DNA from 3 places in the Paraburkholderia kururiensis genome. Region 3 is predicted to be linked to each of the others. Evidence: predicted binding sites of a transcription regulator. Region 3 holds the regulator's gene; each other region holds the start of a gene.

Region 1 (3,256 bases), 1.0 Mb from region 3:
GTCAAGCGACCTTCAGTTCGCGCTTGCAAGGCGTCGGCGCGGAGGCGGACGCAGATTCTATCGTCGCCGGATCGCCATTTCCGGCTTGTGATGATTTGTCGCAGAAGAGCGGAGACCCGGCACGAAGGCGCAAAAAAGCCCGCTGCCTGTTCGGGCAGCGGGCTTCTGGAAACTATGGCGGAAGGGCGACAGCCGTGGATAACCGCGGCCGCCGTCAAGCTCGGTTACGCGTACTCGGCGAGCGCCGTGCGCATCTTTTTCATCGCGCTCGCTTCGATCTGACGGATGCGTTCGGCCGACACGCCGAATTCGTCGGCAAGCTCGTGCAGTGTGGAGCCGCCCGAGCCGTCGTCGGCCACGTTGAGCCAGCGCGCTTCGATGATGCGGCGGCTACGTGCATCGAGCGCTTCGAGCGCGCTCGCGATGCCGTCCGTCTGCAGGCGATCGTGCTGCTTCGCGGCGATAACGGCGGTGGGCTCGTTGTGCGAATCCGCCAGCCAGGCGATAGGCGCATACGATTCCTCGCCGTCTTCCACCTGGCCTTCTAGTGCCACGTCGCCGCCGGACAGACGCGTTTCCATCTCCACCACTTCCTCGCGCTTCACGTTCAGTTCCTGCGCGAGGCCCTCGATCTCTTCCGGCGTGAATGCCTGCACGCCCTGCTTGTGGCTGCGCAGGTTGAAGAACAGCTTGCGCTGCGCCTTGGTGGTGGCAACCTTCACCATGCGCCAGTTGCGCAGGATGTATTCGTGGATTTCGGCCTTGATCCAGTGGATCGCGTACGAGACGAGCCGAACGTTCTGCTCGGGATCGAACCGCTTGACCGCCTTCATCAGGCCGATGTTGCCTTCCTGGATCAGGTCGGCATGCGGCAGGCCGTAGCCCAGGTAGTTACGCGCGATGGACACCACGAGGCGCAGGTGCGACAGCACCAGCTTGCGCGCGGCGTCGAGGTCGTTGTGCTGACGATAGTCGGTGGCGAACTGGCGCTCTTCCTGCGGCGTCAGCATGGGAATCCGGTTCACCGCCTGAATGTAGGCGTCGATATTGCCCAGCTGGCCGGGCAGGAGCGTGAACTGCGCGAGCGCCAGCGAACCTGCCGGAGCGGCCTTGGCCGACGACGGGCTCAGAGTACTCGGAAGGGTCATTGCGTTGCTCACGGATGAGAACTCCTGTGGGTTCTTGCAAAGTCAGACTTCGACTGTACGGTGCATGTTAGCACTCTGGTTTACCGAGTGCTAATTCTTGGATAGATTCCAGGGCCGGAGGTTCCCGGAATGCTATCGAAATTCGTCTCTTAATAGTATGACGCCCAGCGGGCAGAATTGTCAGGCCGCGCGTAGAATTCTCGCGAAAGCCAGCAGCGCCGCAAAAAGCGGTCGATTTTTCCGGAATTTGAAGGAGTTATTTGCTGCAAAGAGCGATGAGGGACGGGTTCGGTTTTTGCTACTCTGCTGGCCTATATTGGGGCGGTCGCTCCTCGATCAAGATCAAAATCCGACTAACAGGGCGTTCGATGATCAGAGAAAACTGGGCGTGGCGCAGCCGGGTCGTAAAGGTCGTGCTGGCGGCCGCGCTGGCAGGTCTGTCCGCCAGCGCGGCGGCGGACCAATTCGGTATCCAGGTGACGGGCGCGGTGGCCGATCACCATGTACGCAAGCTCGATCTGGGGTTTGTCTGGGATCCGAACATCACGTGGTGGGAAATCGGCGGCTGGCACTTCACGGTGCTGGGCGAGGCCCATGCGGCGTGGTGGCATACCGACGAAGGCAACGTACACAACAATATCGGCGAGTTCGGCGTGGGGCCGGTGCTTCGGTTCGTGAAGAGTTCGGGCTGGGTGCGGCCGTTCGTGGAAGCCGGCGTTGGCGTGCGGTTGCTCACCAGTCCCACGATCTCGACCTCCTATACGCTTTCCACGGCCTTCCAGTTCGCCGACATGGTGGGCGTGGGTGCCCAGTTCGGCAGCCATCAGCAGTACCAGGCCGGCTATCGCTTCCAGCACGTATCGAACGCCGGTATCAAAGAGCCCAATCCTGGTATAAATTTCAGCCAGCTATACCTGCAGTACAACTTCTGAATCGTGGCTGCTCTCGCGCAGCCCGCCGATGCATAAGGGGCGCAAGCGATGGCGGCAAAAGTGATCGAGGCGATTCGCGCACTTGAGCGCGACCGCTTTCGCGCGATGGTGGACGGCGACGGGCCGTTGCTGAGCGCGCTGCTCTCGGACAACGTGATTTACGTTCACACGAACGGCAAGCGCGAAACGAAGCAGCAGTTCATCGACGCGATCACAGCGGGCCGCCGACGTTATCGCCAGATCGAGATCCAGTCGCAGGACGTGCTGCCTGTGGGTCGCGAGACCTGCGTGGTGAGCGGTCGCGCGCTCATCGAAATGGAAGCGAACAACGGCGCGCTGCTGTTTCCCATCGCGTACACGGCCATCCAGACGCAGGAAGACGGCCAGTGGCGCCTCGTTGCCTGGCAGGCCACGCGTTGCGCGATCGAATGACGGCGCCGTTGCGGCGCCGCTTCTCGTTTCCTCTCTACGCTGCCGCGCGCCGGTCGATATCCGGCCACGCGGCACGGTTGACCGCGCTCACCACGGCGTCGGCCACGGCAGTCGCGGGGTCCTCGGCGACGCCTACGCCGTGGCGCACCGCCTGGCCGCCCACACGGCAGCCTACAAACACGGCTGTCCGGCCGTCCGCGGCACGCGCCGTTTCGTGAGACGTGATTTCCACGGTTTCGCCCGACGCGCCCGCCATTGCCCGAACAATGGCCTGGGCATGGGCCTCGAGCGCGTGTGCGTCGTGCGCTGCCTGCTGCCCGCCGGCTGAAGCAGCCATCGGCGCGATGGGTACCACCAGATCGCGCTCGTTCCAGCGCAGCTTGCCCGCGCTGATGCGGCGAGCCGGCCCTTGCGTTTCGAAGTATTCGCGGGCGAAGAGCGCGCAGATCGACTCGCCGGACATCTCCGCGCCCGACGAATCCGTGGCCGCCTGCACGGCGTGGCTGAACTCGATCTGCACGCGGCGCGGCAGCGTGAAGCCCATGCCGCGCTCGAGCAGCCAGGTGGCGCCGCCCTTACCCGACTGGCTGTTCACACGGATCACCGCATCGTAGCTGCGGCCCAGGTCCGCGGGATCGACGGGCAGGTACGGCACTTCCCACACGGCATCCGGGCGCTGCTGCGCGAAGCCCTTGCGGATGGCGTCCTGATGCGAGCCGGAAAACGCCGTGAACACGAGGTCGC
Region 2 (3,256 bases), 2.0 Mb from region 3:
GATCTTGTCGCGATAGACGAGGTCCGAGGGCACGAGGTCGGTCAACGCAATGCTGCGCGAGTCGCACAGCGCGAGCGGCGACGACTCTACCGTCTCGCCGACGGGCCGCCACAAATTGACGATGGCGACGCGTCCCTTGAGCAGCGCTTGCGCTTCCTGCGGCGACAGATGATCGCGTACGCGGCGCGGACCCGATACGAAGGTCTGGTCGTTGTGGACGTATTTCACCGGCTCGCGCACGCCGTCGGCGCGCGTGGCGCGGCCATCACGCAGCGTGTGATCGAAGATGACGACGCGCTTCGCGCCCGTGCAGCGCTTGAGCAGCGCTTCGGATTCCGGGTAATACACACGTTCGATGGCAGCTGGGTCCGAAAAATCGGTGAGCGCGCTCGCGTGACGGCGCAACTCGAAGCCGTTGCGATCGAGAGCGAGCCCGCCCGGCGGCGGTGTGATGCGCGCATTCGCGATCCTCACACGCTGCGCACGATAGACGCCATTTCGTAATGGCACACCCGCAGGCGGCTCATACGCGTAAGTGACCGGCCGCTCGCCATTGGGAACGAGGTAGTTCAGCCCGGCTTCGACGACGACAGGCGTTTCGATGACGATATCGCTCATGACTGGCGCTCCATCTGGCGTTGTATCGGCTCCCTCTACATCGGCGAAAACTACTCGCTCACGTGAAACACATCGAGCGTGTAGCCCATGTTGAAGTAGCCGGCGCGCGCGTAAGTCGCAATGCGTTCGAAGTGCGCGGCGTCGTGGCGATGCGGGCAAGGCGCCTCGCGTGCTGCAACAGCGGGGGCGCTTTCCCGCGCGACGACGGACGCAGAGCCGTCTCCTACGCGCCGCCGCAAGCTCTCGAGCGGCCTCGATATTGCGTGGCGATAGAACAATGCGAGGTTCATCGACATGACGGTACCTCCTCGTCATCTGACGTTCACGCATTCAATCTAGTCACCGTTCCATCGCCGCACAAACAAGCATTCGTTCGATGCTTTTCAGCGCTTCGCGATTCGAGTGCATCGTTCGGGAGGGGCGCTACCCGGATACGCCGCCCCGCCTTGCCGCGCCTTTAGCGCAAACCATGCATTGCAAATCCCGTGCTGCCGACAAACGTTCTGCCAATCGATTATTGGAGCCCTTTGCGCGCCGTTTCTATACTCGGTTTCCGGTCAGCACTCGCCGCATGAGAGTGCCAATCGAAGATGCAGCAAAGGTGCTGTGACATCTCCTTTAGTCACTCGTCCAGAAGGAAACAGCAAATGAGTCTACGTCCGTTACATGATCGCGTGATCGTGAAGCGTCTCGATCAGGAAACCCGTACGGCATCGGGCATCGTCATTCCCGAAAGCGCCGCCGAGAAGCCCGATCAGGGCGAAATCGTCGCAGTCGGTCCGGGCCGTCGCGGCGACGACGGCAGGCGTATCGAGCCGGACCTCAAGGTCGGCGAACGCGTCCTGTTCGGCAAATATGCGGGGCAAGCGGTGAAAGTCGACGGCAACGAACTGCTCGTGCTGCGCGAAGAAGACATCGTCGCAGTCGTTCAATCCTGAGGGAGAGTCAAACATGGCAGCCAAAGAAGTCGCCTTCAGCGACAACGCACGGTCCAAACTGGTTGAAGGCGTGAACCTGCTCGCCAATGCGGTGAAGGTCACGCTCGGTCCGAAGGGCCGCAACGTGGTGCTCGAACGCAGTTTCGGCAGCCCCGTCGTGACGAAGGACGGCGTGTCCGTCGCCAAGGAAATCGAGCTGGCCGACAAGTTGCAAAACATCGGCGCGCAGCTCGTCAAGGAAGTCGCCTCGAAAACGAGCGACGCCGCCGGCGACGGCACGACTACCGCGACGGTGCTCGCACAGGCCATCGTGCGCGAGGGCCAGAAGTACGTCGCCGCCGGCCTCAATCCGCTCGATCTGAAACGCGGCATCGACAAGGCCGTGGTCGCGGCAGTCGAAGAACTGAAGAAGATCAGCAAGCCGACCACCACCAGCAAGGAAATCGCCCAGGTCGCGACCATCTCGGCCAACGGCGAAGAGTCGATCGGGCAGCGCATTGCGGAAGCCATCGACCGCGTCGGCAAGGAAGGCGTGATTACCGTGGAAGACGGCAAGTCGCTTGCCGACGAACTCGACGTGGTCGAAGGCCTGCAATTCGATCGCGGCTACCTCTCGCCCTACTTCATCAACCATCAGGACCGGCAGCTCGCCATCCTGGAAGAGCCGTTCGTACTGCTGCACGACAAGAAGATTTCGAATATCCGCGACCTGCTGCCCGTACTCGAACAGGTCGCGAAGTCGGGCCGGCCCCTGCTCATCATTGCGGAAGACGTGGAAGGCGAAGCGCTCGCCACGCTCGTCGTGAACAACATTCGCGGCATCCTGAAAACGGTGGCCGTGAAAGCGCCGGGCTTCGGCGACCGCCGCAAGGCACTGCTCGAAGACATCGCGATTCTCACGGGCGGCCAGGTGATTGCGGAAGAAACCGGCCTGACGCTCGAAAAAGCGACGCTCGCCGAACTGGGCCAGGCCAAGCGCATCGAGGTCGGCAAGGAAAACACCACCGTCATCGACGGCGGTGGGGAGAAGTCGAACATCGAGGCGCGGGTCAAGCAGATTCGCGTGCAGATTGCCGAGGCCACGTCCGACTATGACCGCGAGAAGCTCCAGGAACGCGTGGCGAAACTCGCGGGCGGCGTGGCTGTCATCAAGGTGGGCGGCGCGACCGAAATCGAAGTGAAGGAGAAGAAGGACCGTGTCGACGATGCGCTGCACGCCACGCGCGCCGCGGTGGAAGAAGGCATCGTGCCGGGCGGAGGCGTCGCGCTGATTCGCGTGAAGCAGGCCATTGCGGGCCTGCACGGTGCGAACGCGGACCAGAACGCGGGCATCAACATCGTGCGCCGCGCGCTGGAAGAGCCGCTGCGCCAGATCGTCGCGAATGCCGGCGAAGAAGCCAGCGTGATCGTCGCGAAAGTGGCGGAAGGCTCGGGCAACTTCGGCTACAACGCGGCCACGGGCGAATACGGCGATCTGGTGGAGACCGGCGTGGTCGACCCCACGAAGGTGACGCGCACGGCGCTGCAAAACGCGGCCTCCGTGGCGAGCCTGCTGCTGACGACGGATGCGACGGTGCATGAAGCGCCCAAGGATGCGGCGGCCGCTGCGTCGCCGGCCGCAGCCGGTGCGGGTGGTCCGGGCTTCGAGTTCTAGTGCTCAACGGGAAAATGCCGGCGCCCGCAGGCGCCGGCACGGCAGT
Region 3 (3,256 bases):
TGCCGCATGCCAATGACGGCTGCCACCGCGGGAAACTGTGACCAGATGTGACCGGAACCAGCCGCCGTGCCGACCGCATTATCAGCGGCACTGCCGGCAAAGCACGCCTCATGCCGCCACGCCCGCCGGCACGGGTGCCTGCACCGACCAGCCCTGAAGATTCTGCGCCACGATCTCGCCCAGCGCCGCAATCCACGCCGGCGCCGCATTGAGACAGGGTATCCGGTGAAACGCCTTGCCGCCGGCATGGAGGAATTCGTCGCGCCCTTCGATGCCGATCTCTTCGATCGTTTCCAAGCAGTCAGCGGTGAAGCCGGGGCAAAACACGTCGACCCGCTTCACGCCGGCCGAACCGAGTTCCTTCAGGGTGGGCGCGGTGTAAGGCTGAAGCCATTCGGCCCGACCGAATCGCGACTGGAACGTGACGAGGCACTCCACCGGCTGAAGACCGAGCGCATGCATCAAGAGGCTCGCGGTCTGCTGACATTGGTCGTGATAGGGGTCGCCGAGATCCATGGTGCGCTTCGGCACGCCGTGAAAGCTCAGCACGAGCCGGTCGCCGGCGGCGAAATCGGGCCGGCCGTGTGCGTTCCAGTAGTGATGAATCTGTGCGGCAAGCGCGCTGATATAGGCCGGATGGTCACAGTAATGACGCACCGTACGGATCTCCGGCTGGTTGCGCATGCGACGCAGCGCGGTGAAGGCGTCGTCGAAGGCAGTGGCCGTGGTTGACGACGAATACTGCGGATACATGGGCATCAGCAGAATCCGCTCGGCGCCCGCAAGCCTGAGCTGGTTGAGCACGGCCGGAATGCCTGGCGTGCCGTAGCGCATCGCGTAGTCGACGATCACCGCGTAGTCGTTGACGTGCAGCAGTTGCCGCAAGCCCTCCACCTGCTTCTCCGTGAAGACGCGCAACGGCGAGCCCTCCGGCATCCATACCGATGCGTACTTCTTTGCGGAGGCCGAGCCCCGGAACGGCAGGATCACCGTGCGCAGGATCACCTGCCAGAGCAATGCGGGAATCTCCACCACGCGCGGGTCCGAGAGGAACTGCGCGAGGTAGCGGCGCACGGCACGCGGCGTAGGCGCGTCCGGCGTGCCGAGATTGATGAGCAGCACGGCAACGCGATGAGACGCAGCAGACTGCGAAGGCCGCTCGAGATCGAAGCGCATAGGCGAGAAGGTCTGCCGCGTGGCGCGGAGATCCGGTTGGAAAGTTTTCATTATAGCCAGCGCCCCCTGCGGGGACAGTCGGCCATCCGGCGGATGGTATGCCGCGCGGGCATCGCCGATGATGAGTTCTGCGCGCTTATTGCTGGCTGAGGGCGGTGGAGAGCAGGCGCGCCGTGATGTCCACGATAGGAATCACGCGGTTATAGGCCATGCGCGTGGGGCCGATCACGCCGAGCGTGCCCACGATCTTGCCGTTCACTTCGTACGGCGCGGTCACGACGCTCATTTCTTCGATAGGCACGAGATTCGATTCGCCGCCGATGAAAATTTGCACGCCCTGTGCATGGCTGGAAACATCGAGCAACTGAAGGAGGCTGGTCTTTTGATCGAATATGTCGAAAAGCCTGCGCAGGCGGGCCATGTCCGAAGACAGGTCGGCCACCTCGAGCAGATTGCGCTCGCCCGAAATCAGCACGGTTTCCCCGGGTTCGACTTCGTCGGTGCTCGCCGTCACCGCTGCGTGCATGAGGGCCGTCATGTCGCCGCGCAACTGATCGATTTCCTCGCGCAGGCGCCCACGCACCTCGTCGAACGAGAGTCCCGCGAAATGCGCGTTGATGTAATTGGACGCTTCAATGAGTTCGGACGGCGAAAAGTCCCGCTGCGTGGCCATGATGCGGTTCTGTACGTCGCCCTCGGGCGTCACGATGATGAGCAGAATGCGCTTGTCCGACAGGCGCATGAATTCGATCTGCTTGAAGACATGGCTGCGCCGCGGCGTCAGGATGACGCCCGCGAACTGCGAGAGATTAGAAAGCACGCTCGCCGCCGCTGCGATCACCTTTTGCGGTTCGCCCGGCTTCAGGGTGGTTTTTACTGCGCGCGTGACAGCCTCTTCGTCCCCGGCCGGTTCCACCGTGAGCATGGTATCCACGAACAGACGGTAGCCGCGCGGCGTGGGTATGCGTCCCGCGGACGTGTGCGGGCTGGCGACGAGACCGAGTTCTTCGAGATCCGACATCACGTTGCGAATGGTCGCGGGGCTCAGTTCGAGGCCCGAGAATCGCGACAACGTGCGCGAGCCGACCGGCTGCCCCTCGGCGATGTATCGCTCGATCAGCGTTTTGAGGAGGGTTTGTGCGCGAGGATCTAGCATGACGCAAAATTTTAGCTCAACGACCTGTCGCCCGGGAGCCGACGCACGCCCGCGCGTCGGGTGTTGCGGCATGTTCGCGCACCAGCCGCTGGCGCAACGGCTGTGTCACGCTCGCCCGGAAGGCACCCGCCACACGTGGCCGCAGACATCGCCACCTCATCGACATGACCTTTCGCCCTGTCATCAACACATCACCATTCTAGCGATAATCGTGCAAGGCTCAGCGCCCCCGTCATACGGCGTGCCGCGGGGCCTGTCGCGGCGGGTGTGCACGGTTCTTTTCGCGACCTGACTATGGTGTAATGCCGGCATGCAGATCAACAGCCAGTTCAAGACCGTGGCGCTCGTCGGGCGCAGCAACACGCCCGGCATTGCCGAGCCGCTGACGGCGCTCGCCTCGTGCATCGCGAAACGGGGTTTCGACGTGGTGTTCGAGGCCGAGACGGCACAGGACATTGGGGCAACCGGCTATACGGCGCTGCGGCCGGCGGAAATCGGAGCGCGCGCCGACGTCGCGGTCGTGCTCGGTGGCGACGGAACCATGCTCGGCATCGGACGGCAGCTCGCGCCGTACCGCACACCGCTCATCGGCATCAACATCGGTCGGCTAGGCTTCATTACGGACATCCCGCTCGCCGACATGCAGGAAGTCGTGCCGCAAATGCTATGCGGCAGCTTCGAGCGCGAGGAGCGCACGCTGCTGGAAGCGCGCATCACGCGCGACGGCGATCCCATCTACCACGCGATCGCCTTCAACGACGTGGTGGTGAACCGCAGCGGCTTTTCAGGCATGGCCGAACTGCGCGTGCACGTGGATGGCCGCTTCATGTACAACCAGCGTTCTGACGGCCTGATCGTCGCCACGCCAACGGGATCTACGGCCTACGCGCTGTCGTCGTCGGGGCCGATCCTGCATCCGCAGTT

What was found. The regulator HrcA, encoded in region 3, represses chaperone genes, less so after heat shock. The targets are predictions, from matches to a motif close to TTAGCACTCNNNNNNNNNGAGTGCTAA.
Region 1: a site for HrcA is predicted at 1,216-1,242, ahead of rpoH (RNA polymerase sigma factor RpoH). Genes of this name have one in related genera too.
Region 2: a site for HrcA is predicted at 1,176-1,202, ahead of U0042_RS25270 (co-chaperone GroES). Genes of this name have one in related genera too.

Annotation. Positions count from the first base shown of each region.
Region 1 is NZ_CP139965.1:4,648,934-4,652,189, forward strand. Features, by position in the region: gene rpoH (RNA polymerase sigma factor RpoH) at 225-1,160, opposite strand; gene U0042_RS20910 (acyloxyacyl hydrolase) at 1,517-2,080, shown strand; gene U0042_RS20915 (nuclear transport factor 2 family protein) at 2,129-2,512, shown strand; gene leuA (2-isopropylmalate synthase) at 2,547-3,256, opposite strand, start outside.
Region 2 is NZ_CP139965.1:5,630,421-5,633,676, reverse strand. Features, by position in the region: gene U0042_RS25280 (CmcJ/NvfI family oxidoreductase) at 1-618, opposite strand, end outside; gene U0042_RS25275 (hypothetical protein) at 669-914, opposite strand; gene U0042_RS25270 (co-chaperone GroES) at 1,266-1,556, shown strand; gene groL (chaperonin GroEL) at 1,570-3,210, shown strand.
Region 3 is NZ_CP139965.1:3,603,887-3,607,142, forward strand. Features, by position in the region: gene hemH (ferrochelatase) at 109-1,176, opposite strand; gene hrcA (heat-inducible transcriptional repressor HrcA) at 1,313-2,332, opposite strand; gene U0042_RS16065 (NAD kinase) at 2,643-3,256, shown strand, end outside.